4 regions of the Streptomyces sp. NPDC033221 genome follow, and region 3 is predicted to be linked to each of the others. Evidence: riboswitches for the same ligand, from Rfam matches in the RefSeq annotation. Region 3 holds a riboswitch; each other region holds the start of a gene.
What was found. A riboswitch is a leader RNA that binds a small molecule or an ion and turns the genes downstream of it on or off. The one in region 3 is predicted to bind cobalamin.
Positions count from the first base shown of each region.

Region 1: it holds a riboswitch for cobalamin, as region 3 does, so the genes downstream of both, ACZ53K_RS15550 (CbtB domain-containing protein) here and metE (5-methyltetrahydropteroyltriglutamate--homocysteine S-methyltransferase) in region 3, are expected to answer to the same signal.
Region 2: it holds a riboswitch for cobalamin, as region 3 does, so the genes downstream of both, ACZ53K_RS03785 (cobalamin biosynthesis protein) here and metE (5-methyltetrahydropteroyltriglutamate--homocysteine S-methyltransferase) in region 3, are expected to answer to the same signal.
Region 4: it holds a riboswitch for cobalamin, as region 3 does, so the genes downstream of both, ACZ53K_RS30385 (CoA-acylating methylmalonate-semialdehyde dehydrogenase) here and metE (5-methyltetrahydropteroyltriglutamate--homocysteine S-methyltransferase) in region 3, are expected to answer to the same signal.

Region 1 covers NZ_JBVIQN010000010.1:56,051-59,915, forward strand. The annotation lists gene tsaD (tRNA (adenosine(37)-N6)-threonylcarbamoyltransferase complex transferase subunit TsaD) at 1-626, opposite strand, end outside; gene ACZ53K_RS15545 (histidine phosphatase family protein) at 774-1,364, opposite strand; cobalamin riboswitch at 1,490-1,639, shown strand; gene ACZ53K_RS15550 (CbtB domain-containing protein) at 1,677-1,922, shown strand; gene ACZ53K_RS15555 (CbtA family protein) at 1,939-2,700, shown strand; gene ACZ53K_RS15560 (CAP domain-containing protein) at 2,865-3,464, opposite strand; gene guaD (guanine deaminase) at 3,797-3,865, shown strand, end outside.
Region 2 covers NZ_JBVIQN010000002.1:387,807-391,671, reverse strand. The annotation lists gene ACZ53K_RS03795 (inorganic phosphate transporter) at 1-1,135, shown strand, start outside; gene ACZ53K_RS03790 (hypothetical protein) at 1,173-1,400, shown strand; cobalamin riboswitch at 1,600-1,746, shown strand; gene ACZ53K_RS03785 (cobalamin biosynthesis protein) at 1,878-2,885, shown strand; gene ACZ53K_RS03780 (cobyric acid synthase) at 2,941-3,865, shown strand, end outside.
Region 3 covers NZ_JBVIQN010000052.1:21,648-25,512, reverse strand. The annotation lists gene ACZ53K_RS39295 (hypothetical protein) at 128-571, shown strand; gene ACZ53K_RS39290 (SDR family oxidoreductase) at 586-1,335, opposite strand; gene ACZ53K_RS39285 (cupin domain-containing protein) at 1,411-1,833, opposite strand; cobalamin riboswitch at 2,097-2,325, shown strand; gene metE (5-methyltetrahydropteroyltriglutamate--homocysteine S-methyltransferase) at 2,494-3,865, shown strand, end outside.
Region 4 covers NZ_JBVIQN010000028.1:116,842-120,706, reverse strand. The annotation lists gene ACZ53K_RS30395 (short-chain fatty acyl-CoA regulator family protein) at 1-699, shown strand, start outside; gene ACZ53K_RS30390 (hypothetical protein) at 723-1,247, opposite strand; cobalamin riboswitch at 1,385-1,558, shown strand; gene ACZ53K_RS30385 (CoA-acylating methylmalonate-semialdehyde dehydrogenase) at 1,767-3,266, shown strand; gene ACZ53K_RS30380 (acyl-CoA dehydrogenase family protein) at 3,272-3,865, shown strand, end outside.

The sequences.
Region 1 (3,865 bases), on a different contig from region 3:
TACGGGTCGTCGCGCGGCCCGGTCAGCGGACGCGGGAACGCGACGGCCTTCGGGTCGCCCTCGCGCGCGGCCCGGTCGATCGCGGGACCGCCCGGGTACGGCAGGCCGAAGACCCGCGCGACCTTGTCGAAGCACTCCCCGGCCGCGTCGTCGAGGGTGTCGCCGAGGTGCACGATCGGGTCGCGTGCCAGGTCCCGTACGAGGAGGAGGGACGTGTGCCCGCCGGACACGATCAGCACCATGCAGGGGTCGGGCAGCGGGCCGTGCTCCAGGGTGTCGGCGGCGACGTGCCCGGCGAGGTGGTGCACGCCGTACAGCGGCACGCCCAGCCCGTACGCCAGGCCCTTGGCACCGGCCAGGCCGACCTGGAGGGCGCCCGACAGGCCGGGGCCGGTGGTCACGGCCACCGCGCCGATGTCGGCCTTGGTCAGGTTCGCCTCGTCGAGGGCGCGGCGGACGACGGGCGTGAGGGAGTGCACGTGCGCGCGGGCCGCGATCTCCGGTACGACGCCGCCGTAGCGCGCGTGCTCGTCCATGCTGGACGCCACCGCGTGCCCGAGCAGCCGCCCGTCCCGGACGAGGCCTGCCCCGGTCTCGTCGCAGGAGGACTCGATCCCCAGCACCACTGGAGAGCCTGGAGATGACACCGCACCGCTCCTTCGTTCCTGATTCCTGGTACCCGGTTCCCGCCGGATTCGTTCCCGCCGGATTCGTTATTGCGAGTCGTGTGCAATAACCGTTTCCGTCCAGGATACGGCGGTGCGCGCGCTCCCTTAGGGCGCCTGGGGCGCCTGGGGCGCCGCCCCCTGCCCGAGTTCCGCCGCCATCCGGACGTTCCACCGCCTGTCCCGCCCGCTCAGCACCGTCACGGCCAGCGGCGGTACGTCCACCCGCCAGAAGGACGAGGGCGGGGCCCCCAGCGCACACACCACGGACGCACGTACGACGTCCGGCTCCACTACGGCCACGACCCGGCCGCCCTCAGCCGCGAGGCCCGCCAGCCAGTCCGCCACCCGGCCCAGCAGCTGCGCCAGCGTCTCGCCGCCGTGCGGCGCGCTGTCCGCGTCGGACAGCCAGGCCCCGACTGCCGCGGGCTCGGCGGCCAGCACGTCCTCCAGGGCCAGGCCCCGCCAGCGGCCCATCGCGCAGCCCGCCGCGCCCGCGTCCGGGACCGCCCGCAGGCCGAGCGCCTCGGCCGTCTCCCTGCAGCGCGCGGAAGGGGAGGTCAGGGCTCGGTCGGCGGGCAGGGCGGCGGCCGCGGCGCGTACGGCGCGGGCCCGGCGCAGCCCGTCCGGCGTCAGCGGTTCGTCGGCCGGGAAGCGCACCGTGCGCAGGGCGTCGTCGAAGGAGGGTGAGAGCAACATCACCCGAGTTGTCATGGGCACCTCTTCCGTCGCGGAAAACCTGATGGCGCACAAGGGCAACAGAGGGGCGCGCGACCGCCGCCGTGCATCCGCTCGCCCGCCCGCGGGGCCTTTTCCCCGCCGCCGCCACGCGGTACGTTCCCGATGATATTGACGATGACATGACGGAAGCCGGTGGAATCCCGGCGCGGTCGCGCCACTGTGAGCCCGGACCGGGCCCGTACGGAGTACGGGACCGACGGGTGAGCCAGACCCGTCCTGTCGTTACGACTCCCACCGACCGGGACGCGAGTTCCCCCAGGAGGTTCCGCCATGGCCCAGTCCGCCGTACCGCCGACCACCGGCCCCGCCGCATCAGCCCCGGCCATCCCGTCCGCCGCACCCGTCACGCTGCCGATCAGGACGGTCCTGCCGTGGGCGGTCTTCGGCGGCATCCTCATGCTCGTCCTGCTCTACTTCGTCGGTGCCGAACAGGGCGCCACCTCCCTCCTCTCCGGCACCGACGTGCACGAGTGGGTCCACGACGGACGCCACCTGCTCGGCTTCCCCTGCCACTGACCGGGGGAATCCGCACATGAACTCCGCCACCGTCAGATCCCTCCTGGTGCGCGGCATGCTGGCCGGCCTCGCCGCCGGCCTGCTCGCCCTGCTCGTCGCCTACCTCCTGGGCGAACCGCAGGTCGACGCCGCCATCGCGTTCGAGGACGCGCACGCCCACGAACACGAGGCCGAGGTCGTCAGCCGCACGGTGCAGTCCACCGCCGGCCTGGCCACCGGCGTCCTGGTGTACGGCGTCGCGCTGGGCGGGATCGCCGCCCTGGCCTACTGCTTCGTGCTCGGGCGCGCCGGCCGCTTCGGCCCGCGCGCCACCGCCCTGCTGCTCGCCGGCGCCGTGTTCGCCGCCGTCTACCTCGTACCGTTCCTGAAGTACCCGGCCAACCCGCCGTCCGTCGGCGACCCCGACTCCATCGGCAAACGCACCACGCTGTACTTCCTGATGATCGCCCTCAGCGTGCTACTGACCGTCGCCGCGGTCATCCTCGGCAAGCGGCTCGCGCCCCGCCTGGGCAACTGGTACGCGACGGTCGCCGCCCTGACCGCCTTCGCCGTGGCCGTCGGTCTCGCCTACGCGTTCCTGCCGGCCGTCAACGAACTCCCGGCGGACTTCCCCGCCCTGCTGCTGTGGAAGTTCCGGCTCTCCGCCCTCGGCATCCAGCTCGCCATGTGGACCGCCTTCGGGCTGCTCTTCGGCGAACTGGCGGAGCGGGCTGCGGGGGTACGGGCGGGGGCCGCTTCGCGTGCGGCGGGCGGGGGTGCTGTTTCGTCGGCGGGGTGAGGTGGGGGGCTGGCGGGGCTCTGGGGTGCGGGGAATCTCCGTGTCGCGCATTGCGCATCGCGTTCCCCGGAGCCCGTGCCTCGCCCCCCGTACCTCGTCACCCGTACCTCGTCACCCGTACCCGGAGCCGTACGTATCGCAGTCCGGTCGGCTGGTCGTGCCGCTCAGGCGGGCCGGGCCAGCAGCAGCGTCCACCAAGGGCCGCGGTCGTCGGTGCCGTTGTTGATGCCCACCCCCGCGTGCCGGAACGCGCAGTCGGCCAGCACCACCCGGTGCTCCGGGCTGCGCATCCACGCCCGGACGACCTCCGTGGCCCCACGCTGGCCGCGCGCGATGTCCTCGCCCGCGCGGCGCCAGTCGTAACCGACGGCCGAGAGCCGGCTGCCGGGCCCCGAGCCGCCGCGCTCCCGGTGCGAGAGTGAGCCCTCGCGGGCCATGTGGTCGCTGTGCCGCTGCGCGGCCTCGGTGACCGTACGGTGCGCCCGTACGGGACGGCAGCCGGCCTTCCGCCGCTCACGGTTGACCAGCCGGATGACGGCCGCCCTGGTCGCTTCGACGTTACGGGGAAGGTGGGCGAAGCCCGGCGCCCGGAGCGTGCGTGCGGCCGGGGCAGCGGGTGACGTCAGGGCCGGGTGCGCCGGTAGTGCCCTATGTGCCGAGAGCGCGGAGTACGCGGCGTCCGGCAGCCCGGGGCGCTCGCCCGGAGGCGTCGCGACGGCGGCACCGCCCACCGTGAGCCCCGCCAGGACCAGCACCGCCACCACCGCCCGTACCGCGTACCACCCCGCCCGCCGGCCAGCCCCCCTGCCTACAGCCCTGCCTGCACCCCTACCCACATCCCTACCTGCGCTCCCGTCCGCACTCCTGCCCGTACTCCCGCCCATTCGGCCCCTGTTCCTCGACAGTCGACGGTTGTGGCGACCGGTCGTCACCCGGCCGGCGCCGTCCCCGGCAGCCGGCCCGGTGACAGTCTTGCCGTCCCCGCCCCCGTCTCTGTCGCCCACGGCCGATACCCGACCCGTTCGGCTGTACGGGACGGCCGCCCCGCTGACGTACGCCAGATGCATCCCCGCCCGGAACGGGTACCCGCCCGCACATGACCACCAGCACGCCCACCCCCACCCCAACCCCCGCCCCCACCCCTTCCACTCCAGCCCCTTCCACC
Region 2 (3,865 bases), on a different contig from region 3:
CGGGATCATCGACGAGACCGCCGGCATCAGACCAGAAGTGATCTTCGCCGGACTGGTCGGCGCCATCGTCTGGAACCTGGTCACCTGGCTGGCCGGGCTCCCCTCCAGCTCCTCGCACGCCCTCTTCGGCGGCCTGATCGGCGCGACCCTGGTGTCCGTCGGCGCGAGCGGCGTGCACGGCGGCGCCGTGGTCATGAAGGTCCTCATCCCGGCCGTCGCCGCCCCGATCGTGGCCGGTCTGGCCTCGATGGCCGCGACCCGGCTGACCTACCGGCTGGCCCGCAACCGCGCCGAGGAGGACACCGCCAAGGGCTACCGCGCCGGGCAGATCGCCTCGGCCGCGCTGGTCTCCCTGGCCCACGGCACCAACGACGCCCAGAAGACGATGGGCGTGATCACCCTCGCGCTGATCACCGGCGGCGTCGTCGCCCCGCACGCGGACCCGCCGCTGTGGGTCATCGCCTCGGCCGGTGTGGCCATCGCGCTCGGCACGTACCTGGGCGGCTGGCGGATCATCCGCACGATGGGCAAGGGCATCACCGACATCCAGCCGCCGCAGGGCTTCGCCGCCCAGACCGGCGCGGCGGCCACCATCCTGGCCTCCTCCCACCTCGGCTTCGCACTCTCCACCACCCAGGTCTGCTCCGGCGCGGTCATGGGCTCCGGTCTGGGCCGCAAGGGCGGCGTGGTGCGCTGGTCCACGGCGGGCCGGATGGCCGCCGCCTGGGGCCTGACACTGCCGGCCGCCGGTCTGGTCGCGGCGGGCGCCGCGCTCCTGGCCGACCAGGGCGACTGGGGCATCGCGACCGTCGCCGTCCTGGCGCTCGCCGTCTGCGGCGCGATCTGGGTGGCGTCCCGCCGCAAGCCGGTGGACCACACCAACGTCAACGAGGGTCCGGCCGCGGAGCCCGCGGGGGTCGTCACCGCGGCCCTGCAGGCGGTCTCGCCGCCGCCCGCGGGCCCGGTCGTGTCCGTACCCGCGACGGCCGTCGTCACGGTCCCCGCGCCGGTGATGGCCGAAGCGCCGCTCGCCGACCCGGTCGGCGGCACCCCGGTGATCGCCGATCCGGTGGCCGCCCACCCGCACGAGCCGCACGCCCAGCGCCGCGCCAAGGCCGGCTCGGCCGCCGGCTGATCCGGCCGTACGGCTCCCACGAAGGAACGAGAACACCATGAGCATCGACTGGGCGGCTCTCGGCCAGGTCTTCGGCGTCACGCTGTTCGTGACGGTCGGGATCGTGGGCCTGTTCACCCTCGGCATCGTCGGCACGTCCCGCAAACCGCAGACGGAGGGCGCGCCGACCACCGGCGGCACTGTGGCGCGGACCGGGGCGTACGTCTGCTTCGCGCTGTGCGCGGCGGCCGTGGCGTACGGCATCTATCTGATCGTCGCCGCCTGACCCGTCGGGACGGCACCCGGGGCGTCCGGTGGCCGTGGCATCCCCGCCACGGCCGCCGGGCGCCCTTCGCCGCGTCCCGGGCACCGCGCTCCTGTGTCCTTGGACACAGGCGCCGGCGCGGGCCCGCGCCGCAGGTCAAGCGCGAGTTGACGGGCTTCGCGGAGCGTGGTGGACTGCCGGAGCCATTCGGCGACAGATGAGGAAGTCCGGTGAGAATCCGGCGCGGTCCCGCCACTGTCACCGGGGAGCGCCCCTCCACCAAGGGCCACGGTCCGCGTCCCGCGACGCACGATTCCGTACGGACTGGAAGGCCGGGGGAAGCGCCGATCCGGGGAGCCAGGAGACTCTCGTCGCCGTATCCGTCGAACCAGGGCGCGGACCCTGAGTGAGGACCCACCGCCATGCCCGGCCGCAGTTCGAGATCTTCCGGACCTTCCCGCGTACTGCCCCTCCGAGGCACGACGGCGGTCTGATCCGATGCGTGCCGAACACGCCGGCTACGCGTGCGGCGCGGCCCTCGGCTTCCTCGGCGACCTGGCCGTGGGCGATCCCCGGCGCGGTCACCCCGTGGCCGCCTTCGGGCGGGCCGCGGCCGCCGTGGAACGCCGCCTGTGGCGCGACCACCGCGGGCGCGGCGCCCTGCACACCGCGCTGCTCGCGGGCGGTACCGCCGCCGGCGCCGCGCTGCTGGACCGCGCCGTGCGCCGCTCCCCCGCCGCCTTCCCCGCCTCCGTCGCGCTGACCGCCGCCGCCACCTGGGCCGTCCTGGGCGGCACCTCGCTGGGCCGCGAGGCGCGGGCCGTCGGCGGCGCGCTCGCTGCGGGCGACCTCGACGTGGCGCGCGAGCGGCTGCCGCACCTGTGCGGCCGCGATCCGCAGGCCCTGGACGGGCAGCAGATGGCGCGCGCGGTGGTCGAGTCCGTCGCCGAGAACACCTCGGACGCGGTGGTCGGCGCCCTCGTGTGGGGCGCGGTCGCCGGGGTGCCGGGGCTGCTGGCCTTCCGTGCCGTCAACACGCTGGACGCGATGGTGGGGCACAAGTCGCCGCGCTATCGCCGTTTCGGGTGGGCTTCGGCCCGGCTCGACGACGTGGCCGGCTTCCCCGGCTCGCGGCTGACCGCCACGCTGGCGGTGCTGGCCGGGCCGGACCGGCGGGGCGCGCTGCGCGCCTGGCGGCAGGACGGCCCGTCGCACCCGAGCCCGAACGCGGGTCCGGTGGAGGCCGCGTTCGCCGGGGCGCTGGGTGTACGGCTGGGCGGCACGCTGGCGTACGGCGGGCGGGTCGAACACCGGCCGGTGCTCAACGGCGCCGCCGGGCGGCCCGTCGCGGTGCCGGACATCGAGCGGGCCGTGACACTGTCGCGCCGGGTGGGCGCGCTGGCCCTGGCGGCCACGGTCGCGGGCCGGCTGGCCGTCGGGGCGGTACGCCGTTCCGGTGGGGCCGGGGCGGTACGGCGGGCCCGTACGGCCGGGAGGGTCAAGTGAGCAGCAACGTGCGGACGGCGAGGAGTGCCACGTGAACGGACCGGGTCGAGCACCGCTGGGCGGCGGGCTGCTGGTGGCGGGCACCACGTCCGACGCGGGCAAGAGTGTGGTGACGGCGGGCATCTGCCGCTGGCTGGCCCGTAAGGGCGTCAAGGTAGCGCCCTTCAAGGCTCAGAACATGTCGCTGAACTCGTTCGTGACGCGCGAGGGCGCGGAGATCGGACGGGCGCAGGCCATGCAGGCCGCGGCGGCGCGCGTCGAGCCGAGCGCGCTGATGAATCCGGTGCTGCTGAAGCCGGGCAGTGACCGCAGCAGCCAGGTCGTGCTGATGGGCAAGCCGGTGGGCGAGCTGAGCGCGCGCGGCTACCACGCGGGCCGCCAGGAGCAGTTGCTCGGTACGGTCACGGACTGCCTCCAAGAGCTGCGGCGGACGCACGACGCGGTGATCTGCGAGGGCGCGGGCAGCCCCGCGGAGATCAACCTGCGGCGTACCGACATCGTGAACATGGGCATCGCGCGGGCCGCGCGGATACCGGCCCTGGTGGTCGGCGACATCGACCGGGGCGGGGTGTTCGCCTCCTTCTTCGGCACCACGGCGCTGCTGTCCCCGGAGGACCAGGCGCTGGTCGCGGGCTATCTCGTCAACAAGTTCCGGGGCGATGTGACGCTGCTGGAGCCGGGCCTGGAGATGCTGAAGGAGCTGACCGGGCGGCCCACGCTCGGGGTGCTGCCGTTCACGCACGGCCTGGGCATCGACGAGGAGGACGGGCTGCGGGTGTCGCTGCGCGGCGCGGTCCGCGAGAGTGTCGTCGCGCCGCCGCACGGCGCCGACGTGCTGCGGGTCGCGGTGGCCGCCGTACCGCTGATGTCGAACTTCACGGACGTGGACGCGCTGGCCGCCGAACCGGGCGTCGTGGTGCGCTTCGTGGACCGCCCCGAGGAACTGGCCGACGCCGACCTCGTCGTCCTGCCCGGCACCC
Region 3 (3,865 bases):
GTGCCTGGGGGCACCTCCCAGCGGTAGCTGGGGGAGTCGCGACGCCGCGGAGATCCATCAGAAGCGCCCTAGATCCGACAGAGCACGCACCGCCGGCGGGACGAAGTGGAACGGGGAGAGGCGACAGGTGCGCACGGCACGAAGACGAGTGGCATGGGCCGGGCTCGGGGTGGCCGCGGGGCTGGGGGCGGGCTGGTGGGCGCTCGGCGGGGAGACGCCGCTGGTCAGCACCACGGATCAGGCCCTTCAGCGGAAGCTGGACGCGGCGGTGGAGGGCGCCCCGGCGCCGCTGGCGGAGCTGACCGGTTTCTCATGGGATCAGGTCCGGGTGTTCGACTACGGCACCGATGACGGCGAGATCTCCGATGCCGTGGGCGACCCCGTCGAATGGGAGGCCGCCGCCACGTCGTACACGGGCCCTTCGCTGTGGGTGTTCAGCAAGGGCGGAGAAGCGGTGCGGGCCGTGCAGCTCGACGCCAACGCGCCGACCAACGGCAAAGGCGGGAGCTGGTCGAAGAGCGTGCGGATATCAGGAGGGCCCGACCACAATGTCGTGACGTTGACTGAATAGCCCCGCGGCCGTATTCAGGAGGAAGTCCGCAGCCAGTCGTCGAAGCGGGTGGTGGCCAGCCGGGCGCTGCCTTCGTCGGGGACGAGGCTGCGTTCGGTGAGTTCGGAGCCGAAGTACAGGGCGTGCGGGTCGGCGACGACCGTGCGCGGATCGTTCCACGCGCGCAGTGCCCGGGCGATGAGTTCGTCGAAGCGGGTCACTTCGGGCCCGGCCACCTCGGTGACGCCTTTCAGCGGGGCGTCCACCGCGGCCCTGGTCACCGCCTCGGCGACGTCTTCGGCCGCCATCGGCTGGAAAAGCACCTGCGGTACGCGCACGGTGTCGCCGTCGGTGGCGGTGTCGGCGATGCCCCGGACGAATTCGAAGAACTGCGTCGCCCGGACGATCGAATAGGGAATCGGCCCCTGCTTGATCAGGCGTTCCTGAGCCACCTTCGCCCGGAAATAGCCGTTGTCGGGCAGGCCTTCGATGCCGACGATCGACAGCGCCAGGTGGTGCGTCACGCCCGCCGCAGCTTCGGCGGCCAGCAGGTTGCGGGTGGAGGTGGTGAAGAACTCCCGCACCGCCGACTCCTCGAAGGAGGGCGAGTTGGCGACGTCCACGACCACCTGGGCCCCGGCCAGCGCGTAGCCGAGGCCCTCGCCGGTCAGGGTGTTGACACCCGTGCCGGGTGCCGCGGGCACCGCCTCGTGTCCGCGCTCGTTCAGCTTGGCGACCACTTTGCTGCCGATGAGGCCGGTGCCTCCGATGACCACGATCTTCACTTCGCGTACTCCTTGCGCTGGAGGCGACTGAAGGCAACTGAAGATGTTCGAAGAGGCCTGGACGGCGGGAACGCGTCAGGGCTGCCGGGACGCGCGCAGGTGGGCGCGCCGCTTCAGTTCGTCATCGTCGACCAGGACGAGCATGGGCTGTCCCGGCACGCAGAGCATGGTGACGACGAAGCGCAGGCGCGTGTCGCTGCGGGCGTTGCCGTCCTGGTAGTGGATGACGTCGCCGCCGGGCTCCCAGAACGCTTCCCCGGCACGGACGATGCGCTCCGGCTCGCCTTCCAGCTCGAAGCGCATCTCGCCCTCCAGCACATAGCCGAAGGCCGGCCCGGGGTGGCGGTGCGGCGGGGCGCCCCGGTCGCCGGGCGGATATTCGATCTCGACGGTCGACACGTGCGCGCCCTCCGGGATGGCGGGCGGGGCGACCTCCTGCAGCACGGTGAGCGCGGTCTTCCATGCCTCCGAGTGCGGGTGCTCGTGGGTGCCGGGCATGGCGGGTCCTCCTCCTGCGGTGCCGGTGGCGCGGTGCCGGCCCCGTGTAAGGCGGCGGACTCCGGTGGACGGTCCGGGCGGTGCACGGTACGGCCGGGAAGGGTTCCATTGTTCAGAGCCCCGGCATGCGCGGTGAGCGCCGATCCGGACACATCCGGGACGCGGTACGGGAGCGTCCGGGGGGGGGGCGGCCCGTGCCCCGCGCGTCTCATCTCCCGTACCACCATGTGAACAGGGGTGTCCGTACGGGGTGCGCGCGATCTACGCTGTCCGGTGCAGCTGGTTCGCCCTGCCCGCCAGGCAGACGCGTCGCAAGAGGGAACCCGGTGGGAATCCGGGACTGCCCCGCAGCGGTGAGCGGGAACGACCGCCGTCATACGCACTGGATCCGGGCCGCGGATCCGGGAAGCGACGGCCAGTAGGTGCCCGCCGGACGATGATCCGGCAGGCGCGCCCGCGAGTCCGAAGACCTGCCCGTTGCCCGCGCGCGTCCATACGTGCGCGGACACCTCCGGTGACCTTCGAGGGCGGGTCGGCGTGTCATGGCAGGCGGGCATGGGTGTCATCGGACGCTCCACGGCTCGCCCGGCGCGTCATTCCTTCGCGTTCTCGTCCCGTCACCGGGGCTCGGAGAAGATCACGCTCGCGAAGGAGAGTTCCGTGACAGCGAAGCCCGCAGCCGCGGCAGCACGGGCCACCGTGTACGGCTACCCCCGCCAGGGACGGCACCGGGAACTGAAGAAGGCCGTCGAGGGGTACTGGAAGGGCCGCGTCACCGCGGACGCCCTCCAGGAGACCGCGCGGGACCTGCGCCGGTCGAACTGGCAGCAGCTGGCCGACGCCGGCCTCCACGAGGTACCGACCGGTGACTTCTCGTACTACGACCACGTGCTGGACACCAGCGTCATGGTCGGTGCCGTCCCGGAACGGCACCGCGCCGCCGACGCGGCCGACGCCCTGGACGGGTACTTCGCGATGGCGCGCGGCACGCAGGACGTGGCGCCGCTGGAGATGACCAAGTGGTTCGACACCAACTACCACTACCTGGTGCCCGAGCTGGGCCCCGACACCGTCTTCACCACCGACTCCGCCAAGCAGGTCGGCGAGGTACGGGAGGCGCTCGCGCTCGGCCACACGCCGCGCCCGGTCCTGGTCGGCCCGGTCACCTACCTGCTGCTGTCCAAGCCCGCTCCCGGCGTCGCCGCCGACTTCGACCCGCTGACGCTGCTCGACCGGCTCCTGCCCGTCTACTCGGAAGTCCTGGCCGACCTCCGCGCGGCCGGTGCCGCGTGGGTGCAGTTCGACGAGCCCGCCCTGGTGCAGGACCGCACCCCGGCCGAACTCAACGCGGCGGAACGCGCCTACCGTGACCTCGGCGCCCTCACCGACCGCCCGAAGCTGCTGGTCGCCTCGTACTTCGACCAGCTCGGCGAGGCGCTGCCGGTGCTCGCCAAGGCCCCGGTCGACGGGCTGGCGCTGGACTTCACCGAGGCCGCCGCGGCCAATCTGGACGCGCTCGCCGCCGTCGGCGGTCTGCCCGGCAAGCGGCTGGTCGCCGGTGTCGTCAACGGCCGCAACATCTGGATCAACGATTACGAGAAGTCGCTGGCCACGCTCGGTACGCTGCTGGGCCTGGCCGACCGGGTCGACGTGGCCGCCTCCTGCTCCCTGCTGCACGTCCCGCTCGACGTCACCGCCGAGCGCGACATCGACCCGCAGGTGCTGCGCTGGCTCGCGTTCGCCCGGCAGAAGAGCACCGAGATCGCCACGCTCGCCCGCGGTCTCGCGCAGGGCACCCACGCGATCGCCGCGGAACTGGCCGCCAACCGCGCGAACCTGGCGTCCCGGTCCGGTTCCGCGATCACCCACGATCCCGCCGTACGGGCCCGTACCGCCGCCGTCACCGACGCCGACGGCCGCCGTTCGGCACCGTACGCCGAGCGGACCACCGCCCAGCGGGCCCACCTGGGCCTGCCCCTGCTGCCGACCACCACCATCGGCTCCTTCCCGCAGACCGCCGAACTGCGCACCG
Region 4 (3,865 bases), on a different contig from region 3:
GAACTGTCCCGGCCCGCGTCGGAGGATTTCGAGGAGGGCTCGACGGCCTGGTCGCTGGCCCGGATCGGCGTCGCCAACTACTTCGCGGCGGCGCTGGTGCTGCCGTACGGCCCGTTCCACGCCGCCGCCGAGGAGCTGCGGTACGACATCGAGCGGCTGACCGACCGCTTCGGCCTCGGGTACGAGACGGTGTGCCACCGGCTGAGCACCCTGCAACGCCCGCGCCGGCGCGGGGTGCCGTTCTCGTTCGTACGCGTCGACCGGGCCGGCAACATGTCCAAGCGGCAGTCCGCCACCGGCTTCCACTTCTCCCGGGCCGGCGGCACCTGCCCGCTGTGGAACGTCTACGAGGCGTTCACCGCCCCCAGCCGCATCCATGTGCAGATCGCGGCGATGCCGGACGGCCGCCGCTACCTGTGGACGGCCCGCACGGTCACTCGGCACCGCGGCGGCTGGGGCGACCCCGGCAAGACCTTCGCGATCGGCCTGGGCTGCGAGATCAGGCATGCGTCCCGGCTGGTCTATTCCGACGGCCTCGACCTGGACAACGCCGCGGCCGCCACCCCCATCGGCATGGGCTGCCGGGTCTGCGAACGGCTGGAGTGCCCGCAGCGCGCCGTACCGCCGCTCGGCCGGCCGCTGGCGATCGACGAGAACAGCAGCACGTTCGTGCCGTATCCGGTGCGGGAGACGCCGTAGCCGTACGCCCTCCCGCCCCTCCGCTACTGCTGCGGGGGAACCTGCGGGTAGCCGCTCGGCGTACCGGGCTGCTGGTGTGGACCGGGCTGCTGATACGGGCCCGGCTGCGGCGGGTAACCACCCGGCGCACCGAACTGCGCGTAAGGGCCGGGCTGCTGATAGGGGACGGGTGCGCCGGGGCAGCCGCCAGGCGGCGGACCGTTGCGCTTCTTCCGCTTCCGCACCAGCAGGATCGCCACGATCCCGCCGACGACCAGCAGGACGATGAGCGAGAAGGCCACGATGCCGAGGGCCGCGCGGTAGTTGCTGTTGTCTTCCTCCCGCTGCCAGCGGGCCCGGGTCTCGGCGCTCGGGGTCGGCTGCTCCTTCCCCTGGCCCTCGGGCGGCGTCTCAAGGGGGGCGTACTCCGGGCCGGCGGCGACGTTCCGGGTCATTGCCGCTCGGGCATCCCGTGCCTGGTCCGCCCCGGCGACCGGCGCGGCACCGAGGAGCAGCGCTCCCGCCAGCGCCGCGCCGCCCACCGCACGCAGCGTCCGAGTGAAGCTCATGTCCGTACATCCCTCCCGGCGATCCCGGACGCCACCCTACGCGCCGGATTTCCGGGCCCGGCCGCCAGGCACGGCCCCGAACTCCGCCCCCTTACACCCCTGACCCCCCTGGACTTACTAGGACGTCCAACTATATGTTCGTGAGGAAGGCCCGCGGTGCAGGGAAGCCGGTGCGAAACCGGCGCGGTCCCGCCACTGTGACCGGGGAGTGCGACGCCGAGCAACACGCCACTGACGAGCGCGAGGTCGGGAAGGCGGGCGGCGCGCGGTGATCCGGGAGCCAGGATACCGGCCGTGGGTGTTGTTCCGTGTTGTCCACGAGGATGGAGCAGACACGCATGGCACCGGTGCGTACCCACAGCCCAGGTGATCCGGCCCGGCCCGCGGCACCGCCCGCGCGCTGACGGTTCCACGCCTTTCGCGTCCCACGGCCCCGCCCCTCGGTCCGCGCGCCATCCGCGCCGCCCGGGTGCCCGGCCGTGCCATCCCCGGATCTCACCTGACGAGAGCAGGCCTTTCATGGTCCGAGAACTGACCCACTTCATCGGCGGCGAGCACGTACCGGGAACCTCGGGTGCCTACGGCGATGTGTACGACCCCAACACCGGCACCGTGCAGGCCCGGGTCCCGCTCGCGGACCGGGCCGGGACGACGGCCGCGATCGCCGACACCGCGGCGGCCCAGCCGGAGTGGGGCGAGTGGAACCCGCAGCGGCGCGCCCGCGTGCTGCTCACCTTCCTGCGCCTGGTCGAGGGTGAGCGGGACGCGCTGGCCCGCCTGCTGTCGAGCGAGCACGGCAAGACGGTCCCGGACGCGCACGGCGACCTCCAGCGCGGCCTGGAGGTCGTGGAGTTCGCGGCCGGCATCCCGCACCTGCTCAAGGGCGAGTTCACCGACAACGCCGGGACCGGCATCGACGTGCACTCGCTGCGCCGTCCGATCGGGGTGGTGGCCGGGATCACCCCGTTCAACTTCCCGGCGATGATCCCGCTGTGGAAGGCCGCACCGGCCATCGCCTGCGGGAACGCGTTCATCCTCAAGCCGTCCGAGCGGGCTCCTTCGGTGCCGCTGCGGCTGGCCGAACTGTTCCTGGAGGCGGGGCTGCCGCCGGGCATCCTCAACGTCGTGCACGGCGGCAAGGAGTCGGTGGACACGCTGCTGGAGGACCCGCGCGTCGAGGCGCTCGGCTTCGTCGGCTCGACGCCCGTCGCCGCGCACATCTACGCGACCGCCGCGGCGCACGGCAAGCGCGCCCAGTGCTTCGGCGGCGCCAAGAACCACCTGATCGTGATGCCGGACGCCGACCTCGACCAGGTGGTGGACGCGCTGCTCGGCGCCGGGTACGGGTCGGCGGGCGAGCGCTGCATGGCGATCTCGGTCGCCGTACCGGTGGGCGAGGAGACCGCCGACGCGCTGGTGGCGCGGCTCAAGGAGCGGGTCGGCACGCTGCGCATCGGGCGCTCCGACGACCCGCACGCCGACTTCGGGCCGCTGGTGAGCCGCGACGCGCTGGGCCGGGTCCGCGCCTACGTGGACCTCGGCGTCACCGAAGGCGCCGACCTGGTCGTCGACGGGCGGGACTTCACGCTGCCCGGCCACGAGAACGGCTTCTTCGCGGGCGCGTCGCTCTTCGACCGGGTCACCCCGGACATGCGGATCTACCAGGAGGAGATCTTCGGCCCGGTGCTGTCGGTGGTACGGGCGGCGGACTACGAGGAGGCGCTGCGGCTGCCCACGGAGCACCCGTACGGCAACGGCGTGGCCATCTTCACCCGGGACGGGGACACCGCGCGGGACTTCAGCCGCCGGGTGAACACCGGCATGATCGGTGTGAACGTGCCGATCCCGGTGCCCGTGGCGTACCACACCTTCGGCGGCTGGAAGCGGTCCGGCTTCGGCGACCTGAACCAGCACGGCCCGGACGCGATCCGCTTCTACACCCGTACCAAGACCGTCACCTCGCGCTGGCCCTCCGGGGTCAAGGAGGGCGCGAGCTTCACCATCCCGACGATGGGCTGATCGCGATGAGCGTCATGACCACCGCCACCACGGCTGCCTCGCTGACCTCACTCACCGCGGACCAGCTCGCCATCGTCGAGACGACACTGGACTTCGCACAGGAGCACATCGCGCCGCACGCCGTGGCCTGGGACCAAAACAAGCACTTCCCCGTGGACGTGCTGCGCAAGGCCGCCGGGCTCGGGCTCGGCGGGATCTACGTACGGGAGGAGCACGGCGGCTCCGCGCTCAGCCGCGCGGACGGCGTGCTGGTCTTCGAAGTGCTGGCCACCGCCTGCCCGTCCATCGCGGGCTATCTCTCCATCCACAACATGGTCGCCTGGATGATCGACCGGTACGGCGACGACGCACAGCGCACCCGCTGGCTGCCGGGCCTGTGCTCGATGGCCGACCTGGGCAGCTACTGCCTGACCGAGCCGGGTGCCGGATCGGACGCGGCGGCGCTGCGCACGCGTGCGGTGCGCGACGGCGACGCGTACGTGCTGACCGGCGTGAAGCAGTTCATCTCCGGTGCCGGGGCCTCTCAGGTGTACGTGGTGATGGCCCGTACCGGCGAGGAGGGGCCCGGCGGCATCTCGGCGTTCGTCGTCGAGCGGGAC